Linked DNA regions of Sporosarcina pasteurii. The protein of the gene in region 1 interacts with the protein of each later gene in a pairwise test. Links are inferred from orthologs where the notes say so. Each region holds a gene or a part of one and is shown in the gene's direction. Other genes may lie near its edges. The genes, in order: AB1H92_RS02125 and tuf.

The links.
Region 2: the proteins of AB1H92_RS02125 (region 1) and tuf interact in binary tests that used the Bacillus subtilis proteins (3 or more experiments, as listed by UniProt). The link is inferred for Sporosarcina pasteurii from one-to-one orthologs.

What each region holds. Positions count from the first base shown.
Region 1 is NZ_CP160452.1:443,988-460,720, forward strand. Bases 1,878-4,774 are described here. They hold AB1H92_RS02125 (rod shape-determining protein), read left to right. Parts: upstream 1,878-2,778; coding sequence 2,779-3,771; downstream 3,772-4,774. Other genes in these bases: AB1H92_RS02120 (sporulation transcriptional regulator SpoIIID), read left to right, coding at 2,021-2,299; AB1H92_RS02130 (flagellar hook-basal body protein), read left to right, coding at 3,790-4,626; AB1H92_RS02135 (flagellar hook-basal body protein), read left to right, coding at 4,668-4,774. Also shown: spoIID (stage II sporulation protein D), read left to right, coding at 188-1,144; AB1H92_RS02115 (M23 family metallopeptidase), read left to right, coding at 1,175-1,837; more of AB1H92_RS02135, read left to right, coding at 4,775-5,504; AB1H92_RS02140 (DNA-directed RNA polymerase subunit beta), read left to right, coding at 5,527-5,862; 3-hydroxyacyl-ACP dehydratase FabZ, read left to right, coding at 5,891-6,337; AB1H92_RS02150 (hypothetical protein), read left to right, coding at 6,461-6,772; AB1H92_RS02155 (YwpF family protein), read right to left, coding at 7,079-7,531; AB1H92_RS02160 (hypothetical protein), read right to left, coding at 7,518-7,892; AB1H92_RS02165 (single-stranded DNA-binding protein), read left to right, coding at 8,274-8,714; AB1H92_RS02170 (hypothetical protein), read left to right, coding at 8,986-9,144; AB1H92_RS02175 (DEAD/DEAH box helicase), read right to left, coding at 9,218-11,965; AB1H92_RS02180 (hypothetical protein), read right to left, coding at 11,962-13,542; AB1H92_RS02185 (transcriptional regulator), read left to right, coding at 14,022-14,477; AB1H92_RS02190 (hypothetical protein), read left to right, coding at 14,886-15,593; AB1H92_RS02195 (efflux RND transporter periplasmic adaptor subunit), read left to right, coding at 15,586-16,733. UniProt on the Bacillus subtilis protein: Forms membrane-associated dynamic filaments that are essential for cell shape determination. Acts by regulating cell wall synthesis and cell elongation, and thus cell shape.
Region 2 is NZ_CP160452.1:3,118,085-3,121,113, reverse strand. The notes cover bases 173-3,029. They hold tuf (elongation factor Tu), read left to right. Parts: upstream 173-935; coding sequence 936-2,123; downstream 2,124-3,029. Other genes in these bases: AB1H92_RS15215 (Na+/H+ antiporter family protein), read left to right, coding at 2,374-3,029; fusA (elongation factor G), read left to right, coding at 173-819. Also shown: more of fusA, read left to right, coding at 1-172. UniProt on the Bacillus subtilis protein: GTP hydrolase that promotes the GTP-dependent binding of aminoacyl-tRNA to the A-site of ribosomes during protein biosynthesis.

The sequences.
Region 1 (16,733 bases):
GGATATTCCTGCTCATAACGCTTCGCTTTTACTCGCAAAAGCCGTTCTTCGTGACGGCTTTCGCTAGTCCCACCGGAGTCACCGCTCTCCACTCCAATCAACGAACATACCATATACCAAAACATTCAAGAGTATAAATTGACCCATTATAAATGAATAAAGTTTCTTCATTTTCATATAATCTACTATGAGAAAATTATGGATAGCACTTTCAATATTTGTTCTATTATTGTTTTTCTTTCCGTTACTCATCATTAAAGAATCTCCAAAACCCCAAGCTGAGCAAACAAAAAAGGAGGGGGGATACTGTCCATTTGAAATTACCGTTCAAGGGGTGGACAAGCCTTTCGCGCTAGAAGAATACGTAAAAGGAGTCGTTGCTGCTGAAATGCCAATAGCCTTCCATGAGGAAGCTTTGAAAGCCCAAGCGCTTGCAGCACGTACATACGCCCTTAGAACAACGGAGAAAGGAGTAAAGCCAATCGCTAAAGACGTTTCTGCTCAAGTTTTTTATACAGAAGCAGAGCGCAAGAAAAACTGGGGAAAAGAATTCAAGAAAAATGAAAAGAAAATTGACGCAGCTGTTCGTGCAACTGCAGGCGAAATCATCGTCTATGAAGATGAGATTATTTCGGCAATGTTCTTTTCAACTTCAAATGGAAAAACGGAAACAGCTCAAAATTACAGTGGCGCAGATGTTCCTTATTTACAAAGTGTTGACAGCGCAGGAGAAGAAGCGTTAACGCCAGTTTATAAAGAAGAAAACAAAATTCCTCTAGCCAAATGGAATGAAGCACTCGGTATGAACTGGGATGCGACGATGTTTGAGTCCCTCCAACTCATTCGTAACTCATCGGGACGCGTTCAAAAGATGGTCACGGACGGTTTTGAAAAAGAAGGTAGAGAGATTCGAGAGCTTCTTGGCCTCCGATCAACGGACTTTGATATTGCCTTCGACGTTACTAATAACCTTGTACTCATTGATACAGTCGGTTATGGACATGGAGTTGGGATGAGTCAATACGGAGCTGAGGCACTTGCCCAGCAAGGTTTAACGGCAAATGAAATCATTGCACACTATTATTTAGACACAGAAATAAAAAAAATATTAATAAATGATCCTGAATGTTTAAAAACACCTTAACTTGCAAAGAATGCAAGTGAGGTGATGATTATGAGAGAAGAAAAAAAATCTCCTTCTCAAAAGGACAAACAAACAAAGAAGAAAAATTGGCTTTGGCCTGCCGTTTATTCGGGAATCGCAATTGTATTCGTAGGGATGGTCTGGGGGTATAGTGCACTAGTAAAAAATGATGCTCCAGAATTAACGGACGGTACAATGGGCGGTGATTCCGACAACGGTGAATTGGTTGTAGAAACAAACGCATCAAAGGAAGTACTTAAGTATCCATTCTCAGAAGAGTTGCTAGACGACGTCGCAATCTTGCAAAACTATTATGATTTGGAAGCAGAAGAGTCCGTACAGGAGAACTCATTACTTGTATTTAATCAAACATACGAAACAAGCACAGGTGTCTCCATTTCGATAGACGACCAACCTTTTGAAGTAGTTGCTGCGGCAACGGGTGTCGTTGAAGAAGTTGTTACAGATGTCTTCCAAGGCGATGAAGTAATCATTTCTCACGCTGATGGAATGAAAACAGTTTACAGCTCTCTATCTGGTGTTCTCGTGAAAAAAGGTGAAGAAGTAACACAAGGGGAACCACTCGGAAATGCTTCGGCTAATGAATGGAACCCGAATGCTGGCACACATCTTCACTTCCAAGTACTTGTCAATGATGAACCTGTTAATCCAGGATCTTACCTAGGTTTCTAGAACTTATCTTGAAGAGTTTTTAACGCTTACTGACTCTTGTGCAAAATGGTTCGTTGTATTGTTTACCCATAACTGTTAATACGCACCGCCAAAGTATAAGAATGATATCAATTGCGCGCATACCGGCCTTTCCTGTTGCATATATTAGAAGAAGACTTAAAGCTGACAGGAAAGGAAGAGGGCGTGCACGAGCAAATACGGAGGCGATGCGTGCGCCTCGGAGAACTGCTGCTTGAAACTGAAGTTACGGTACGAGCATTGGCGAAGGCGACAGGCTATTCAAAAAGCACAGTACACAAAGACCTGACAGAACGTTTGCCGAATGTAGATGCATCACTGTCAGAAGAGGTTGCAAAAATACTCGCCTACCATAAATCAGTTCGACATTTACGAGGTGGCGAAGCAACAAGGATTAAGTGGATCAATGAATCGAAAAAACAAGAAGAAGAGGCAAGTAAGTAATGAAAGCGACTTCGCATATTGCGGGTCGTTTTTTTATGTTTATTTAACGCATAATTGGCTGAAGTGAAAAACGTTAGCTTCAAATGGAAGTCAATGTGTGAGCGGAATCATTTTTTAAGAAAATCTGTCTGCTGAAATAGTAACGGAATAGGTCTATCAAAGCTAAAATGATAGCTAAATAATAGTTCTTTCGGATATTCTTTTACCAGAAACTATGGTAAAATTAAATATTAAGAGTGTTTATTTTTTTCTTGTAGAATGATAAAACTCGAACGGATTTAATACGAATTTTGAGATGATATAGTTAAAAAGTGGCGTAAATCGGTTGGAGTAATATACCTAGTAGCGCGCCTGATGATTGTGTTTTTAGACCTAGGTAAACACAGTGCGAAATAGGGCTTTAATAGTCAACTCGCCTGTCGCATCTATGTATTAATTGATAATAGGCCATTGATTAGATGGAAGGGGAAACAGGAATCATGTTTGCAAAAGATATCGGAATAGACCTTGGCACGGCAAACGTTTTAATGCACGTAAAAGGAAAAGGAATTGTGCTTAACGAACCATCAGTCGTTGCAATTGAAAAACAAACAAATAAAGTGCTCGCTGTCGGTGAAGAAGCTTGGAAAATGGTAGGTAGAACACCAGGAAATATTGTTGCAATCCGACCGATGAAAGACGGCGTTATTGCTGATTTTCATATAACTGAAGCAATGTTAAGTCATTTTATTAATAAAATAAATGTAAAAGGATTTTTCTCTAAACCTCGCATACTCGTCTGTTGCCCGACGAATATTACAAGTGTTGAGCAGAAAGCGATTCGTGAAGCAGCGGAAAAAGCGGGAGGAAAAAAGATTTATTTAGAAGAAGAACCGAAAGTGGCTGCAATCGGTGCGGGCATGGATATTTTTCAACCGAGCGGTAATATGGTCATTGATATTGGTGGTGGAACAACGGATGTAGCAGTATTATCCATGGGTGACATTGTGACCTCACAATCGATAAATGTAGCTGGTGATACATTCGATAATGAAATCGTTCAATATATTAAACGCTCGTATAAATTGCTCATCGGTGAACGTACTGCCGAGAAAATTAAAGTTGAAGTAAGTACTGTTTTCCCAGGTTCTCGTAATGAACAATTGGATATTCGGGGCCGTGACATGGTTTCTGGTCTTCCGCGAACGATAACAGTCAAGTCAGCAGAAATTGAAGGAGCCTTACAAGAATCAGCTTATATGATTGTACAAGCTGCAAGAAATGTGCTTGAAAAAACGCCACCTGAACTTTCAGCTGATATTATTGATCGAGGCATCTTTTTGTCAGGCGGAGGCGCTATGATGCATGGCATTGATCAATTGCTAGCGGAAGAATTAAAAGTACCTGTATTTATTGCAGAAAATCCGCTTGATTGTGTTGCAATTGGAACGAGCTTACTTTTAGAAAATATTAATAAGACAAGCAAAAAATAACAATATGGAGTTGAAATTATGTTTCGCGGTTTCTATACAGTTGCCTCTGGTATGATTGCCCAACAGCGCAGGACAGAAATGTTAACAAACAATATGGCAAATGTGAATACACCAGGTTTTAAGGCTGAACAGTCTTCCATCCGTTCCTTTCCTGAAATGCTTCTGTCAAGTGTGCAATCAACCCGTATTCCAACAGAAAATGGGTTCAACTTGAAAGGTGTTGCACCGATTGGACCGCTTTCAACTGGTGTATATATGCAAGAAACATTGCCGTTGTTTATTCAAGGTCAACTGCAAGAAACGGAATTAACAACAGATGTTGCGCTCGTTGATGGATTTTTGCCGACAGACGAAGAAACTGGCATTCAAGGTACGATATTCTTTACGTTGGAAAATGACGAGGGCGGGACATACTATACGCGAAACGGAAATTTTGCCCTTGATGCAAACGGTTTATTAACGTCTCCTGCAGGGTATTATGTGTTGGATTCGAATGGCAACCGCATCACACTTCAAGGCGATGACTTTCGTGTTACCGAATCTGGTGTTATTATGGAAAATGATAACGTAGTTGCAACACTTGGTATTTCATTCGCAGCAAGACCAGATACGCTGATGAAGCAGGGCGAAGGTTTATTCGTGACGGAAAACGGGGACAACTTAATGACAGTGAATAATATACCCGATGTGACATATTCCATTCAACAAGGGTTTGTCGAAAGGTCGAACGTCGATGCTGGTCGCACAATGACGGATTTACTCACTGCTTATCGTGCCTTTGAAGCGAATCAAAAAGTTTTGCAAGCTTATGATCGTAGTATGGAAAAAGCAGTAAATGAAGTTGGAAAAGTATAAATCAAAGCATGATTCGCGAGAAATAAGGAGACTATAAGTGAATGATACGGACGATGATTACAGCAACGAATACAATGAATCAACTCCAACATCAATTTGATATTATTGGAAATAACCTTGCCAACGCTTCAACGCATGGGTTCAAAGCAAGTCAAGCAAGCTTTCAAGAAATGCTATATGAACAATTTACAAACGACAAAGCGGACCGCGCACCGCGTCAATCTCCGGTAGGGATTCGGTACGGAACTGGGGCAAAAATTGCACAGACGCAAATGAATTGGAAATTGGGGTCACTGCAAGCGACCGAACGGCAGTTAGACTTTGCATTGACGACGCCAAAGCAATATTTTAATGTCATTATGCCGACAGAAGGCGGAGAAGAAACTGTTTATACACGTCAAGGTTCCTTTTACATCACGCCGATTGAAGGTGGGCAGTTGATGTTAGTAAATGATGATGGAAATCCGATTGCAAATGCACAAGGTATGCCAATCGTTTTTAATGATGATGTTGCCCATTATAGTGTTCAACCTGGTGGTATACTAGAAGTGACGGGTAACAACGGTACTGTAACTAGCATTGAGCTAGGTATAACTGTCATTGAGCGCCCCAACTTTATGGAACATTTATCAGGAACCTATATCGGTTTACCGCGAAATATGGCGGAATTAGGCGTGACAGAAGAGGAGATTTTCACGAACCTCCAAGGTGCTGATCGAAATATAATTGGTTTACAGAACGGAGTCCTCGAAACGTCTAACGTTCATTATGAAAAAGAAATGACAGATCTTATCAATGTTCAGCGAAATTATCAATTTAATGCGCGTGCTGTCACGCTGGCTGATCAAATGCTAGGTCTTATTAACGGCATTAGATAAGCTTCATAGGGAGTATTGAACAATGAATGAAGAAAATAAGCAAGATGCAGTGTCTAAACAGGTTTCAACAACAGAGGAAAAGCAAAAATCCAAAATAGGATCACGTTTAGAACGCCTAAAACTAAAAAAACAGAAACGAAATGAAGAGCATGAAGACAATGAGAAGAATGTAAAGTGGGTACAAATTCGGTTAATCCCGATTTGGTTACGAACGATTCTCGTGCTCTTATTGCTTGTTGTCGTTGCGACAATAGGACTCTATACGGGATATAGTGTCATAGGTGATGGTGATCCGGGTGATGTATTCAAAAAGGCAACATGGACGCATATTACGGACATTATTAAAGGGAAAGAATAAAGATACATAAGAAACAGGAGGAAGAACCATGCTAACAGCAGAGCAAATTCAAGCAATTTTACCGCATCGTTATCCTTTTTTAATGATTGACAGAATTCTTGAAGTTGAAGAAGGAAAAAGAGCAGTCGGATTAAAAAATGTGACAATCAATGAAGAGTTTTTTAACGGTCACTTTCCAGGATACCCAGTTATGCCTGGCGTACTCATTGTAGAGGCATTAGCACAAGTTGGAGCTGTTGCTTTATTACAAAAAGAAGAAAATAAAGGACGTCTTGCATTTTTTACTGGCATTGACAAATGTCGATTTAAGAAGCAAGTCACACCTGGGGATACACTGCGATTAGAAGTAGAAATTACACGTTTACGTGGACCGATGGGGAAAGGACAAGCAAAGGCTACAGTAGACGGTGAAATCGTTTGTGAAACAGAAATCATGTTTGCGCTAGGTCCTGTGAGTCCAGCATCTGAAGAATAAAACATAAATATTTACAATAAAATAACAGTAATAATTACGGATAGTTCCCAACTTTTCGACCAACCTAGATAGTATCATGCAACGATGTATGATAGACGGCTTGTGGAAAGGAGGGAATTTTTCATGTTGAAAAAAGCATTTCCGTTCATTCTTATGTCGACATTAGCTTTAGGTGCTTGTATGAATAACGGTGCGCTTCCTGAGAACAATGAGACACCGATGGAAGACAACTTAGACAACCGTGAACAAAATTGGACACCCGATGTACAAGATGAACGTCGTGGCGGTTCAGATTTAGACGGCATCGATAACAATAACGGAAATAACGGCGGCGTCATAAATGATGATGGAATGAACGATGGTAACATGTTCGGCGATGATAACGCGCCACTTCTCGATGAGAATTTAGATGGTAACAACAATAATAACCGCTGACCGCAAGCCGCGCAAAACCGTGTATAGCGGTTAAAGTGTAGATAAAGTCTTTTGTGACTTTGTCTACACTTTTTTTATACATAAAAAAATTCTGGTGTTTGAAACCAAATGCTGTTCACTTGTGGATAACTATTAATAGAATTGTTTATAAAATAGAGAAAGTGTGTGCAAATCACAATCATTTGTGGATAAGTTGTGGATGGTGTTGATAGATTATGGATAACTGTGAATTTATAAACAATTATGTGAATGTTTTATTTGAAATCATAAAAAAACAGATCATTGATGAATGATCTGTTGTGAGATTTATTTTTTTGTTAGTTCTTCATTTTGACGGTCTTTTTTTAAACGGGGGCGAGAGCGCATGTCTGACTCGAATTTTCCAAGAAGTTCTTGACCACTCAAACCTTCATCAATTAGTTGTTCTAAAAGCTGTTCTGCATATTGGGAACGAGCTCGTTTTAAACGACCTTTCATTAAAACAGAAATATTTTCGCCAATTTGTTTTACGTTCATAATGGCTACATGAAAAGCTGCTGGTTCATTTTCTGGATAAGATATAACGACTTTTGTTTCAATTAATTCATCTTTGCTCATTTTGGCTTCAAAAAAACTTTTATGCTTTCCTTCGATAAACATTTCAAGAATCCACATTCGATGACTATTCTCTTGGTTAATAATAATGCCGTCAATGAGCGGGTAGTCATGAAATTTTCCTTCATGAAAAATGTTGATAGAAATCATTTTAAATGTTTTCAATCGCACCATCCCCCTTAAATATAGTTTGAGTATACCATACGGGTAAAAAGAAAAGTATTCTAGTATCGCTTGTGAGTATGTGTAAATAGTTATGAAGTGAATTGATTTTATAACCAACCTTACTATAATAAATACCGAACGATGTAGATTTCCGTTCCAGGCGGACGCTTTCCGTGGGGCGGGCGGTGAGCCAATCGCAAAACGCAGATTGCGGTTTGCCGTATTTCTGCGGTTTTTTGCAGAAATTAAGGCATCCTTTTGGATATTCCTGCTCATAACGCTTCGCTTTTACTCGCAAAAGCCGTTCTTCGTGACGGCTTTCGCTAATCCCACAGGAGTCGCCGCCTTCCACTCCAATCAACAGACACCCCTTATACTAATGACGAACAACTAATGGATAAATAAAAATATCATTCAACTTTATTACATAAAAAAGAAAATATGAAATCGATTCAAGTGCGGTTTTTCCTTTTGAAAATAGAGTGCCAATCTCTTAGAACTGTACATCTTCTTAGGACCTACAAAAATAATTTAAAATCAACCAAATTAGTATTATCGTAATCCGCAGAAATCCGTAAAGAAACGAGTAACCCTAAATATATTTGCGAAATAAATAATGTGGCCGATAGAAAACTTAAAATTCAATGCAAAATATGACTGGAAACTCCCTAATTCAACATTGTCAAAATATTGTTTAACGAGGTACGATAGGCTTACTTTAATGGAGAAGGGAGGTAGGCGATTGAATCAAGTAGCACTGGTAGGACGCATTACGAAAGATCCAATACTCCGCGAGATTGCGAGAGATCGGGTCCAAACAAATTTTGTACTTGCAGTGAATCGCAATTTTAAAAACACACGAGGGGAGATTGAAGCTGATTTTATTCTTTGTTCTTTATGGGGCAAATTAGCGGAGAACACTGCAAAGCATTGTGGGAAAGGCTCGCTTATTAGTGTATCGGGTCGAATTCAATCTAGGTCATATGAACGTGAAGATAAAAGTCGGGTTTATGTGACGGAAGTGATTGGCGATAAAGTACAATTTATCGCGACAAAAAGTAGGGCGACAGCAGAATTGTATGCTGAACCTACGGTGTTTGAAACAGTACAAGCGGCACAGTCAACAGAGGAAGAGCACTTTCAGTTACCGAAGAGGGAAAGTAATGATTTACCAATTATGTAATTGAAGAAAAGGAGGAGATTGGACGGTTCACAGACCGGCGGCTTGATCAAAAAGAAAATAGCGTTAGGAAATTTTAAGTGGAGACTTAATAGGGATTTAATGAACATTCATTTTGTGAAAAAATGCTACGAGGCAGGGAAAACAATGGTCGGTTTGGGGAAGCTGACCAGCCAATTATCTAAGAAGAAAACCGCATAGGACACTTATAAGTAGAGACTGCTTCTACTTTTAAGTGTCGTACAAGCGGTACTAAAAAGGAGTGTCGGTAGACATGCACCGTATTAATAAAGAAATTCTTCGAATGGAATTGCAAATTAGCGAGTTAATCCGAATGGTAGCAAATTTAAACGAAAGACTTAGAGAATTAGAAGATGTTCAAGAAAGAAGAATGTATTTAAAGATGCACCGTTCATTTGATAAGGTGAGATAAAGAATTACCCAACTCAAGTTGCATTCATTTAATTAAAAAAATCCCAAAGAAGAAGACTTCTTTGAGATTCGGATTAACCAAATGATAATAAATCGTCGAGATCATCATCGGAAAGCTCGGCCAACCACTGATTAGATAAAATGAGATCAGCAGAAAGTGCGGCTTTTTCTTCAAGCATTTTATCAATTTTTTCTTCGATTGTACCGATTGTCACAAACTTATGCACATGGACAAATTTCGTTTGTCCAATACGGTAAGCGCGGTCTGTTGCTTGATTTTCAACTGCAGGGTTCCACCAACGATCAGCGTGAAGCACGTGGTTTGCGGCCGTTAAATTCAATCCAGTTCCACCAGCCCGTAATGATAAGATGAAAATAGGGAAGTTCCCTTTTTGGAAGTCATCTACAAGGCTGTCACGTTGTGTTTTTGGCATACTACCAGTTAAAAATGGTGCGTCAATATTATGCAGTTCAGAGAGACAATGTTGAAGTAGTCTACCCATCCCAATGTATTGCGTGAAAATAATACATTGTTCACCATTAGCTGCAATGTTAGCAGACATCGAGACGATGCTCTTTAATTTTTCAGAGCGAGCCACCATTTCTGCAGCAGGGCGGTTTGGCTCTTTTAAGAATAATGCTGGATGGTTACACAATTGTTTGAGTCGATTCAGCATCGTTAACACGAGGCCTTTCTTTTCAAAACCAGTCAGTGTTTCCAGTTTGAATTTTGTTTCATCCAAAAAGCTTTCGTATAATGCGGCTTGTTCTGTAGTGAGTGGACAATACTCATTTTGTTCAAGTTTTTTCGGCAAATTGAGCAGTAAATCAGGGTCGTTTTTCGTACGTCTCAATAGAAACGGTCGAATTTTAGCACGCAATTTTCTTTTGTCTCTCTCTGAATCATCGCGTTCGATCGGAATAATAAACTGATCCGTAAAGGTACGGAAATTACCGAAATAACCTCTATGAATAAAGTCAAAGATCGCCCATAGTTCTGAAAGACGGTTTTCGATAGGGGTTCCTGTTAAAGCGATATGATGCTGACCATGTAATTTACGAATCGCGCGCGACTGTTTTGTTTGCATATTTTTAATGTTTTGCGCTTCATCTAACGTAATCGCTGTAAATTCGGTTTCAGCAAGCATCTCACCATCTTGTGAGGCTGTCCCATATGTTGTTAAAATAACATCTGGTCTTTTAGTTTGTACGAACGTCTTGAAGTCTTCATCTTTTTCACGTGAGGGTCCATAATGCAAATGGACAGATAATGATGGTGCAAATCGTTCAAGTTCTTTTTGCCAATTCCCAAGAACACTTGTCGGACAAACGATTAAAGACGGGCCAGTCGTTTCAGGCCTATTATGCACATTTAATAAATAAGCGATGAGTTGTACGGTTTTTCCGAGCCCCATATCATCCGCTAAACAAGCACCGAATTGATTGTCACGCATAAAGACAAGCCAGTTATAACCGTCTTCTTGATACGGACGTAATGTTGCGTTCAGCTCGGCAGGAATGCCAGCGGATGGGAGCCCTTTCTTCTCAGCTAAAGTTTCCATATAGGTACGTAGTGATTTCTGCATGGAAAACTCTAGAAGTGGATCGGATTCAAACTCCTCTTCATCGTCCGCTAACGGTGCAATTTCTTCAGGGACGTCTTGAAATAACAAGTCTTTTACAGTCCATTCGCCCGCGTCAGCCCGTTCCATTAAGTCACGGATTTTTTGTAACCAAACCGGGTCAATATGGAACCACTCGTCACCCGAACGAATATATTCACGATTCTCTTCCACAAGTCGTCGGAAGCTTTGTTGATCAATTTCATTTCCAGCTAGTGAAAAACTCCAATCGAAGGCGAGTACTTCATCTAATCCTGTGGCCGATTGGTAAGATTGCACACTTGCACTTGTACGCACACGCATTTTAGATTCAGTAATTGATTTTAACCAAGCTGGTAAAATTACCGGAAAGCCGAATGATTGAAGAAGTGGTAGGTCTTCCTGAAGGAAAATACGGACTTCTGCGTCAGCCATCGGTATAGAAAGAAATTGGTCTTGCCATTCAGGTTGTAAAGAATGTAGAAATGACAGCATTTCAGATTGACGTTTCAAAATCTCTTTGGCGTAAGGTTTCCACCGTTCGGTTAATGCTTCTTCAATCGGTAAATGTTTTTTGCGAATCGCAGGCGTCCAGTGGCGACCACGTTCATTAATGATAACCGTTTCAAGTAGCCATTCAGTCGAATCGGATTCTTCTTCTGGCTCAGTTAACCGTAAAGCGGTACGAACTGGAATTGTCGTTTGAGATTCTCCAGGCCACCCGTACTTCTGAATATGGGGAAGGAGAAAGGTTAATTGTTCTGGACGAATCATGGCATTCGCAAGTTTACTATAGACGGCCGATTGTAAAACTTGGGCTGCTTCAGTTGATACTTCTAGTTTTTCCGTATCAAAGTGAATGCCGTTATCATCGGCTTGAGCATGCTTCCATAATTCTGGTTTTCTCCATCCATCAGCTGCTTCCCGTACTGCCTGTAATTGTTTGGTGTCTTCTTCAGTTAAACCTGTAAATTTTACATACGGATGGCTTTCAGGAAATGACTGAAGCAGTTGGTCTGCTTTTAAAATAAGGTGGTCCTCATTTGTTTCAGTAAGAAGTCCAAAAAATGTTTGCTCATCGTTGAAGAAAAGATAGGACACAAGTTCACTTGGAGAGACTGAATTCCCATTCTCCTCATTCGCACGAACAATATAAGTGTCGGTATCTGATTGTTCAATGGATAGTTGCAAATGCTTTTCCAATGTAAATTGTTCGGTCATAAGTTTAAGTTCCCTTTCTCCATTTCTTCTATTAGTGCACGAAGACGACGATTCTTTTCTCGAACTGTGTCGATATATTGATTCCAGAAGTCGTGTTTACCAGATTTTTTAGAACCAGCTTTCATCTTTCTAAATACATTGACGGCTCTTCGATAACTTTGTCGATTACGTTCTTCAATAAAATTCATTGCATATAAGTGTAGAAGCGGAAGAATTGCTGCTGGGTTCTTTTTTAAAGCAATGTTTAAACCGCCAGCCTCCGCTATTTCATAAGGAACGCGGTATCTGTGCATTAACGCTGCCCACTCTTCAAAACGTTCTCGTTCCACGAGGAAATCAGTGTATACGTCAACGCCAATTTCACCGTAATAAGAAAACATTTTTTCACGTACATCTTCAGGGAAGTGAGCTGCTTCAAACAATCCATCAATTCTTCTGACGAAATGAGCACGCTGTGAACGCGTGACGGATTGCATTAAATAATCGTGAATAAATGGTAACAGTGCTTGCATAATGATCGCTAAAGCATCGACATCATCTTCGTAATCAGCGACATCCGCTAGAGGAAGCCACTCTGAGAAATTATCGAGTGTAACAAACTCATTGACTGTTTCTAATTTGTCATACTGGCCTTCGATAATATAGAAGAAGGCAAGTAAAGGATAAATGGTTTGTGCATCCGATTTTTCAAGGATTGTTTGTTCTTCTTCACGCATCGATTTTTGCGAAAATAAACGTTGCCAAAACGTCCGATATAACCGGAAACGTTCTTCATACAGTCCCGGTTGTTCAAGTGTTAAAGTACGTACCATTTTTTTAAGTTCATCGTAAAATGGATCCGTTTCAAATAGTCGCGGTTTAGAGGAAATTGATGTAACAGCATCATCGATTTTCCCGAACTGTTCAGTTAACCAATTTTTAACATACCACTTTCCGTAAGAAAATGAATTCGCATTTTCACCAAGGTGATAGTGAATATATGGCCATGCCGCTTCAAGGGCATGTAATCTATAATAAATGTCAAAAAGTGGTTTCCATTCCCATTCAAAAGGATAAAGTGGTGAAGCTTTTTGTTCAATTAATGAAAATTTATGGATAAAGACCGCTGGATTTTCATTTAACCCGATAATACGAATCGGATTCATCAGTTGTGCAAGCGTGTCATTCCAAGCGCTTGGCGTGCGGTCAGCCACTTTTAATGCCATTTGCTCTGTTTCCATACGTCTCCATTCACCCGTCCAATCTGTTAAAGAATGAAATTGTAAATATAAATGAAAAATAACGGCTACGCGGTGGGCGCACCATCCAGGTTGATTACAGGAACAGTTTACATCTTTTTTATCGAATGATAAACGCACTGTAAATTCATCAACGCCCTGTATCGTTGCGATCACCATTCGATTAGCGGAATCGTATAAATAGGAATCAGCCGCTCCTCGTCGAACAAGGGTGATGGCCATTTGAACTACTTGCGCTTCATCTTTTATGTTCGGGCGCAATGAATGCTTGATTTCATTCATGAATTCCATTAGTTCATTTTCATGCATATAAGAAACTCGTTCTACGGTCATGTGCACATGCTCACACTCCTTAAAAAAGCATTCCTTTTAGTATACCGCTTTTGGCGGTATTACGTAAGTAATTAAATCGATTTCAGTTTTTGAATGCATAGGAAGGAATATGAAAGATTGCTATGGTATGTGAGCCAGTTGCTGGGAACGATGTTGATTTCCGTTCCGGGCGGACGCTTTCCGTGGGGCGGGCGGTGAGCCTCCTCGGTCGCTTTGCTCCACTGCGGGGTCTCACCTGTCCCGCTAATCCCACAGGAGTCGCCGCCCTCCACTCCAATCAACCAAAATATCTCTACACACAATGATTGATGTGATAGTAAATAGTTTTTGTACATCATGTTCATTAATTGGGATTAGCAAAAGTAACCTTAATGCAGGAGTTTAGCTATAGAATTTGCTAAATAGTAAAAAATAATTCACATTTTATAGACTTATATGATAGAATGATAGTAATAATCAGAATCTTCATCTTGAGGAGGGATTAAATGCTTTCAGTTCAAAGGATGACGCCATTTTTCACTAAACAAGAAGATTTTCGGTTACGGTTAGTGTTTGCTTATCAGTACTTTTCTATTATTAAAGGAGGGGAAGTATTTCAATTTGTACCGACAGAAGGTAAAGAAATTGTGATTAATTTAAAAAGCTTACAAGTAGAAAATCTCGGTGAAATTTTTGTATTCCAACGAGGAAGCCGATTCCTGCGTTTACCACTGTATCAGTTGTTACTCATCTCAGATTTGCACATACACTTAAACACGATATTAGAAGGGCATGTGAATCCAAACAAAGATACGAATGTGTCGGAAGATGTCATCATTGAGTCAGAGCATATTATAGCCACCTTAGAAAATGAGAACCGTATTCGGATGATTGACTACGCACTAGAAACGGACGATTTATCATTATTTCATAAACTCACGGAAGGACTGCAAGAAATTTGAATAGCGGATTATAAAAACACCTATCGTAATATATAGTCGATAGGTGTTTTTTTGTTGCCGCGAGTTTGCTTGTATAGGTGCTACATACTTATGAAAAATTGCAAAAAGACAATGAAAATAGTGGATCCTGTTAATCCAAAAATTACATCTTTCCAGTTGAGTTCGTATGTTTCGTTGTCTTTCATAAAAATTCGCCCCTTTGTCGATTTCCCGGGAAATGAAGATGAATATGTCCCAAGAATATAGTTCTAGTAGTAGGATGACCAAAATATGCAATGTTTAAACTTAAAAAAGATAGATAGCAGCTAAAGTATCTCCATTTCTAATAGAAGGTTACAATACGTCAAATATTTGGTAAAATTAAGAAACATGGGTGTTGTAAAATCAATAAAGTATAGAATGATAGGAATGATTTCGGATATGTTCTTTAATTTTACATTTCGACACTTTTTAACGAACCCACGCCAGTTAGCGATTGAATTAGATCATTCAACGATGAGAGGGTTTTGGAAACGAGTTCTAGTTGTCTTTTTAGCAAGCGTGTTGTTATTTAGCCTTCGTAGTTTATGGGGAGTCAACACGGAACGTTTAACGCCTTTACTCACAACGATGTCGACAGCAGATTATACGCTGGCCCGATATGCGTCACTTTTCGGTTCAATGCTTTGGTCATTCGTGTACGTAGCATTTCATTTATTTGGTGTAGCTTATCTGCTAAGTTTTATTTTTGGCATATCGTTCAGAAAGCTTTTACCGATGCAACTTTTAATGACAAGTTTATTGCTTCTTGAAAAAGGATTAATCTTGCTAGTCTTTTATATGACTGGGACGGCTACATATGTTTCATTTCTATCATTTGGTCCATTGGCAGCTACATTTTTAGAATTACCTTTTACTATTTTCTTTTTTAATCAATTGACGCTTACTACAGTGATAATTATTGGATACCAGTATCATTTTATTCAAACGTCAGCGAACATGGCGAAGAAGATGCGTTTGTTATTCGTATTGATAGGCATCCATATCTTTATGGCGATTTTCACGGCAAGTATTGGACTTATACCCATTGAAGATTTGTTTAATCATCTAATTGGAGGGGGTGTAGTCCATGATTAAGTTTAGAAATATCGCCATAGCGCTTGCGGTGAGTGCTTTTTTGGCGACGAACTTCTATTTACTTTATAGCGAGAAAAGTGTCATACCAAAATTACTCTATGTAAAAGAATATGAACGTATGACAACGAAAGACTATGAAGAAAAATTATTTAAAGAAACTTTAGTAGCCCCGTTGGAAACCCATACGGTGTATGTGAATGATGAAGATGCTGTTGAACTTTGGTTGGTTATGGAGGGAGACAGTGTTGCAGTTGGACAAGAACTTGCCTTGTTAAACACGGATCGTGCGGACGGGGAGCGAGATTTATGGGAAACAGAGCGTGCTGTACTACTTCAACAAGAACGAGAGTTGCAAGGCATGATAGATGAACTTGCTTCAATGCGTGCTAATGCGACCTCGAATAATGCTTCCAACGTGGACAGAAATGAAAATGTAACTGAAGTTGAAGGGAGAACAACAATTGAACTCGGTTTAAATATAGGGTTTGTTGTTGATGTTACCCAAGAAGGCGCATATAGCCAAGCGATTGCAGCGATTGAACAACAATTGACGGATGTTTCGCGTCAACTTGCTGTAGTCGAAGCACAGTTGGCACAAGATGACTCAAGACCCGCACTTATTAGTCCTGTAACAGGAACAGTTTCTAAAGTAACGCGACACGGTACCTCATTGGCTGTAGATATTTATAGTCAAGAACAGGTGCTAGTCACTTATGTAAAAGACGAAGAGTGGCAGAAAGTAGAAGAGGGACAGCAAGCTCAAATACAAGGTGGCTCTTTAGGAAAGGTATTAGATGGAAATGTTTTAGCCGTTTCTAAAGTCCCTGCAAAAGAGAACAATCTATTTGAGGCATACAAGGAATTAGATAGTATTGAAGCAAGAAATCCACTAGCTTACTATGAAGTTCGTGTGTTACCGGATGAACCACTAGAAAATATCCCATTTGCAGCGAATTTGAATGCGACGGTCACTGTAAACGACGCAACGGATGCAGTCGCGATACAGAAAGATTGGACTCGACCATCTGAAGAAGGTGAAGTTCTAGTAACGAGACTTGAAGATAATGGTAAACCGGTAGTCATTACGGCAACGACACCTTTTGATCTAAATGGGCGTACCATTATTACAGAAGGATTAAA
Region 2 (3,029 bases), 2.7 Mb from region 1 along the record:
AAAATGGGTGAAGCTCTTGCGAAACTTCAAGAGGAAGACCCGACGTTCAGAGCACATACAGATGAAGAAACTGGCGAAGTAATTATTGCTGGTATGGGTGAATTACACTTAGACGTTCTAGTTGACCGTCTACGTCGTGAATTTGGCGTTGAAGCTAACGTTGGAGCACCACAAGTATCTTACCGTGAAACATTCCGTCAAGCAGCGGAAGTTGAAGGTAAGTTCGTTCGTCAATCTGGTGGTCGTGGACAATACGGTCATGTATGGGTTGAATTCTCTCCAAACGAAGAAGGAGCAGGTTTCGAATTCATCGATAACATCGTTGGTGGAACAGTTCCACGTGAATATATCGGTTCTGTTGAAGAAGGTATCCGTGATGCGCTGGATAACGGTGTAATTGCAGGATATCCACTAATCGATATTAAAGCACGTCTATATGACGGTTCATACCATGATGTTGACTCTAACGAAATGGCGTTTAAGATTGCTGGTTCTATGGCACTGAAAAACGCTGCTTCAAAAGTTAACCCGGCACTTCTCGAGCCAATGATGAAAGTTGAAATCCAAATCCCTGAGGAATACTTAGGTGATATTATGGGTGACGTTACTGCTCGTCGTGGTCGCGTTGAAGGAATGGAAGCACGTGGTAACTCACAATTAGTTAATGCGATGGTTCCACTTGCTGAAATGTTTGGATACGCAACTTCATTGCGTTCTAACACACAAGGTCGCGGAGTCTTCTCAATGGTATTTGACCACTATGAAGAAGTTCCAAAATCGATCGCTGAAGAAGTTATTAAAAAGAATACTGCTGAATAATTGTAATTCACTCTTGTTTTCAGTATAAATAAGCTATAGAGTATAGGTGACTGGGGATTAATCTCCAGTACCTATAAAAATAAAAAACTTTCATATACTTAAGGAGGCTTTCCATAATGGGTAAAGAAAAATTTGATCGTTCAAAAACACATGCGAACATCGGAACAATTGGTCACGTTGACCATGGTAAAACTACACTTACAGCTGCAATTGCAACAGTTCTAGCGAAAAGACTAGGTGGAGAAGCACAATCTTACGACCAAGTTGACAACGCGCCAGAAGAGAGAGAGCGTGGAATCACAATCAACACGTCTCACATCGAGTACGAAACTGAAAACCGTCACTACGCACACGTTGACTGCCCAGGTCACGCGGACTACGTTAAAAACATGATCACTGGTGCAGCACAAATGGACGGCGGTATCTTAGTTGTATCTGCAGCTGATGGTCCAATGCCACAAACACGTGAGCACATCCTACTTTCTAAAAACGTAGGCGTTCCATACCTAGTTGTATTCATGAACAAATGTGACATGGTTGACGACGAAGAACTACTTGAGTTAGTAGAAATGGAGATCCGTGATCTTCTATCTGAGTATGACTTCCCAGGCGATGACATTCCTGTAATCCAAGGTTCAGCGCTTAAAGCACTTGAAGGTGACGAAGCATACGAAGATAAAATTATTGAACTGATGGCTGCTGTTGACGAGTACATCCCAACACCACCACGTGATACTGAGAAGCCATTCATGATGCCTGTTGAGGACGTATTCTCAATCACAGGTCGTGGTACAGTTGCAACAGGACGTGTTGAGCGTGGAGAAGTAACTGTTGGTGACACTGTAGACATCATCGGTATCGTTGAAGAAGCTAAATCTACAACTGTTACAGGTGTAGAGATGTTCCGTAAACTACTTGACTATGCTCAAGCTGGTGACAACATCGGTGCACTACTTCGTGGTGTAGCACGTGAAGACATCCAACGTGGACAAGTACTTGCTAAGCCAGGTTCAATCGTTCCACACACTAAGTTCAAATCAGAAGTTTATGTTCTTTCAAAAGAAGAGGGTGGCCGTCACACGCCGTTCTTCTCTAACTACCGTCCACAGTTCTACTTCCGTACAACGGACGTAACTGGTGTTATCGAACTTCCAGAAGGCGTAGAAATGGTTATGCCTGGAGATAACATTGAAATGGTAGTAGATTTAATTGCACCAATCGCACTTGAAGAAGGTACACGTTTCTCTATCCGTGAGGGTGGACGTACTGTAGGTTCAGGCGTTGTAACTTCAATCGTAAAATAATTTTAAATATAAAACTCCCGCCGGCGCCGGTGGGAGTTTTTTTAATGCGCAAATATGTTGACTTGACGACTGTATAATTCCTCAAAATCAACCCAAAATACAATACTTCCTCATTACATCTGACTAGATTAGTGTAAAAATATTCAAGGAAACTTGTAATACTTATTGACAGATTTCCTATCCTTTGATAAATTAATAATACACTTTAACACTTTAGCATGATGAAGTTTATTGGGAGGGGAAAATATAGATGAATGCAGTTATATTAGCGGTGCTAGTTATGTTGATTTTAAGTTTAATGAGAGTGAATGTCGTATTGGCACTTGTCATAGGTGCAATAACCGGTGGACTAGCTGGTGGCCTTACTGTTGAAGAGACGATTACATCATTTAGTGGCGGACTAGGAGCGGGGGCAACAATTGCGCTTAGTTATGGGCTATTAGGTGCTTTTGCAGTGGCTATTTCAAAAACAGGCATTCCTCAGTTAATCGTTAATGCAATGTTACGGATTATGAATAAAGATAGCAATGGAGGTCGTAAATCATTAGTGAAAGTGCTTGTGATCCTCGTGTTATTATTAATGGCTGTGTTCTCGCAGAACTTAATCCCAATACACATTGCATTTATTCCGTTATTGGTACCACCAATTTTACAAGTCTTAAACATGTTGAGAATTGATAGAAGACTTATTGCTTGTGTGTTGGCGTTCGGACTTACGACGCCATATATCATATTGCCGTACGGATTCGGTTTTATCTTTCAGGAAATTATTGCAACGCAAATGGCAGCTGCAGGCATGCCGATTGATATGGCAGATATTCCGAAGGCGATGGCACTACCAGTCGCAGGACTTTTAGTAGGATTACTTTTTGCGATATTTATTTCGTATCGCAAGCCACGGGATTA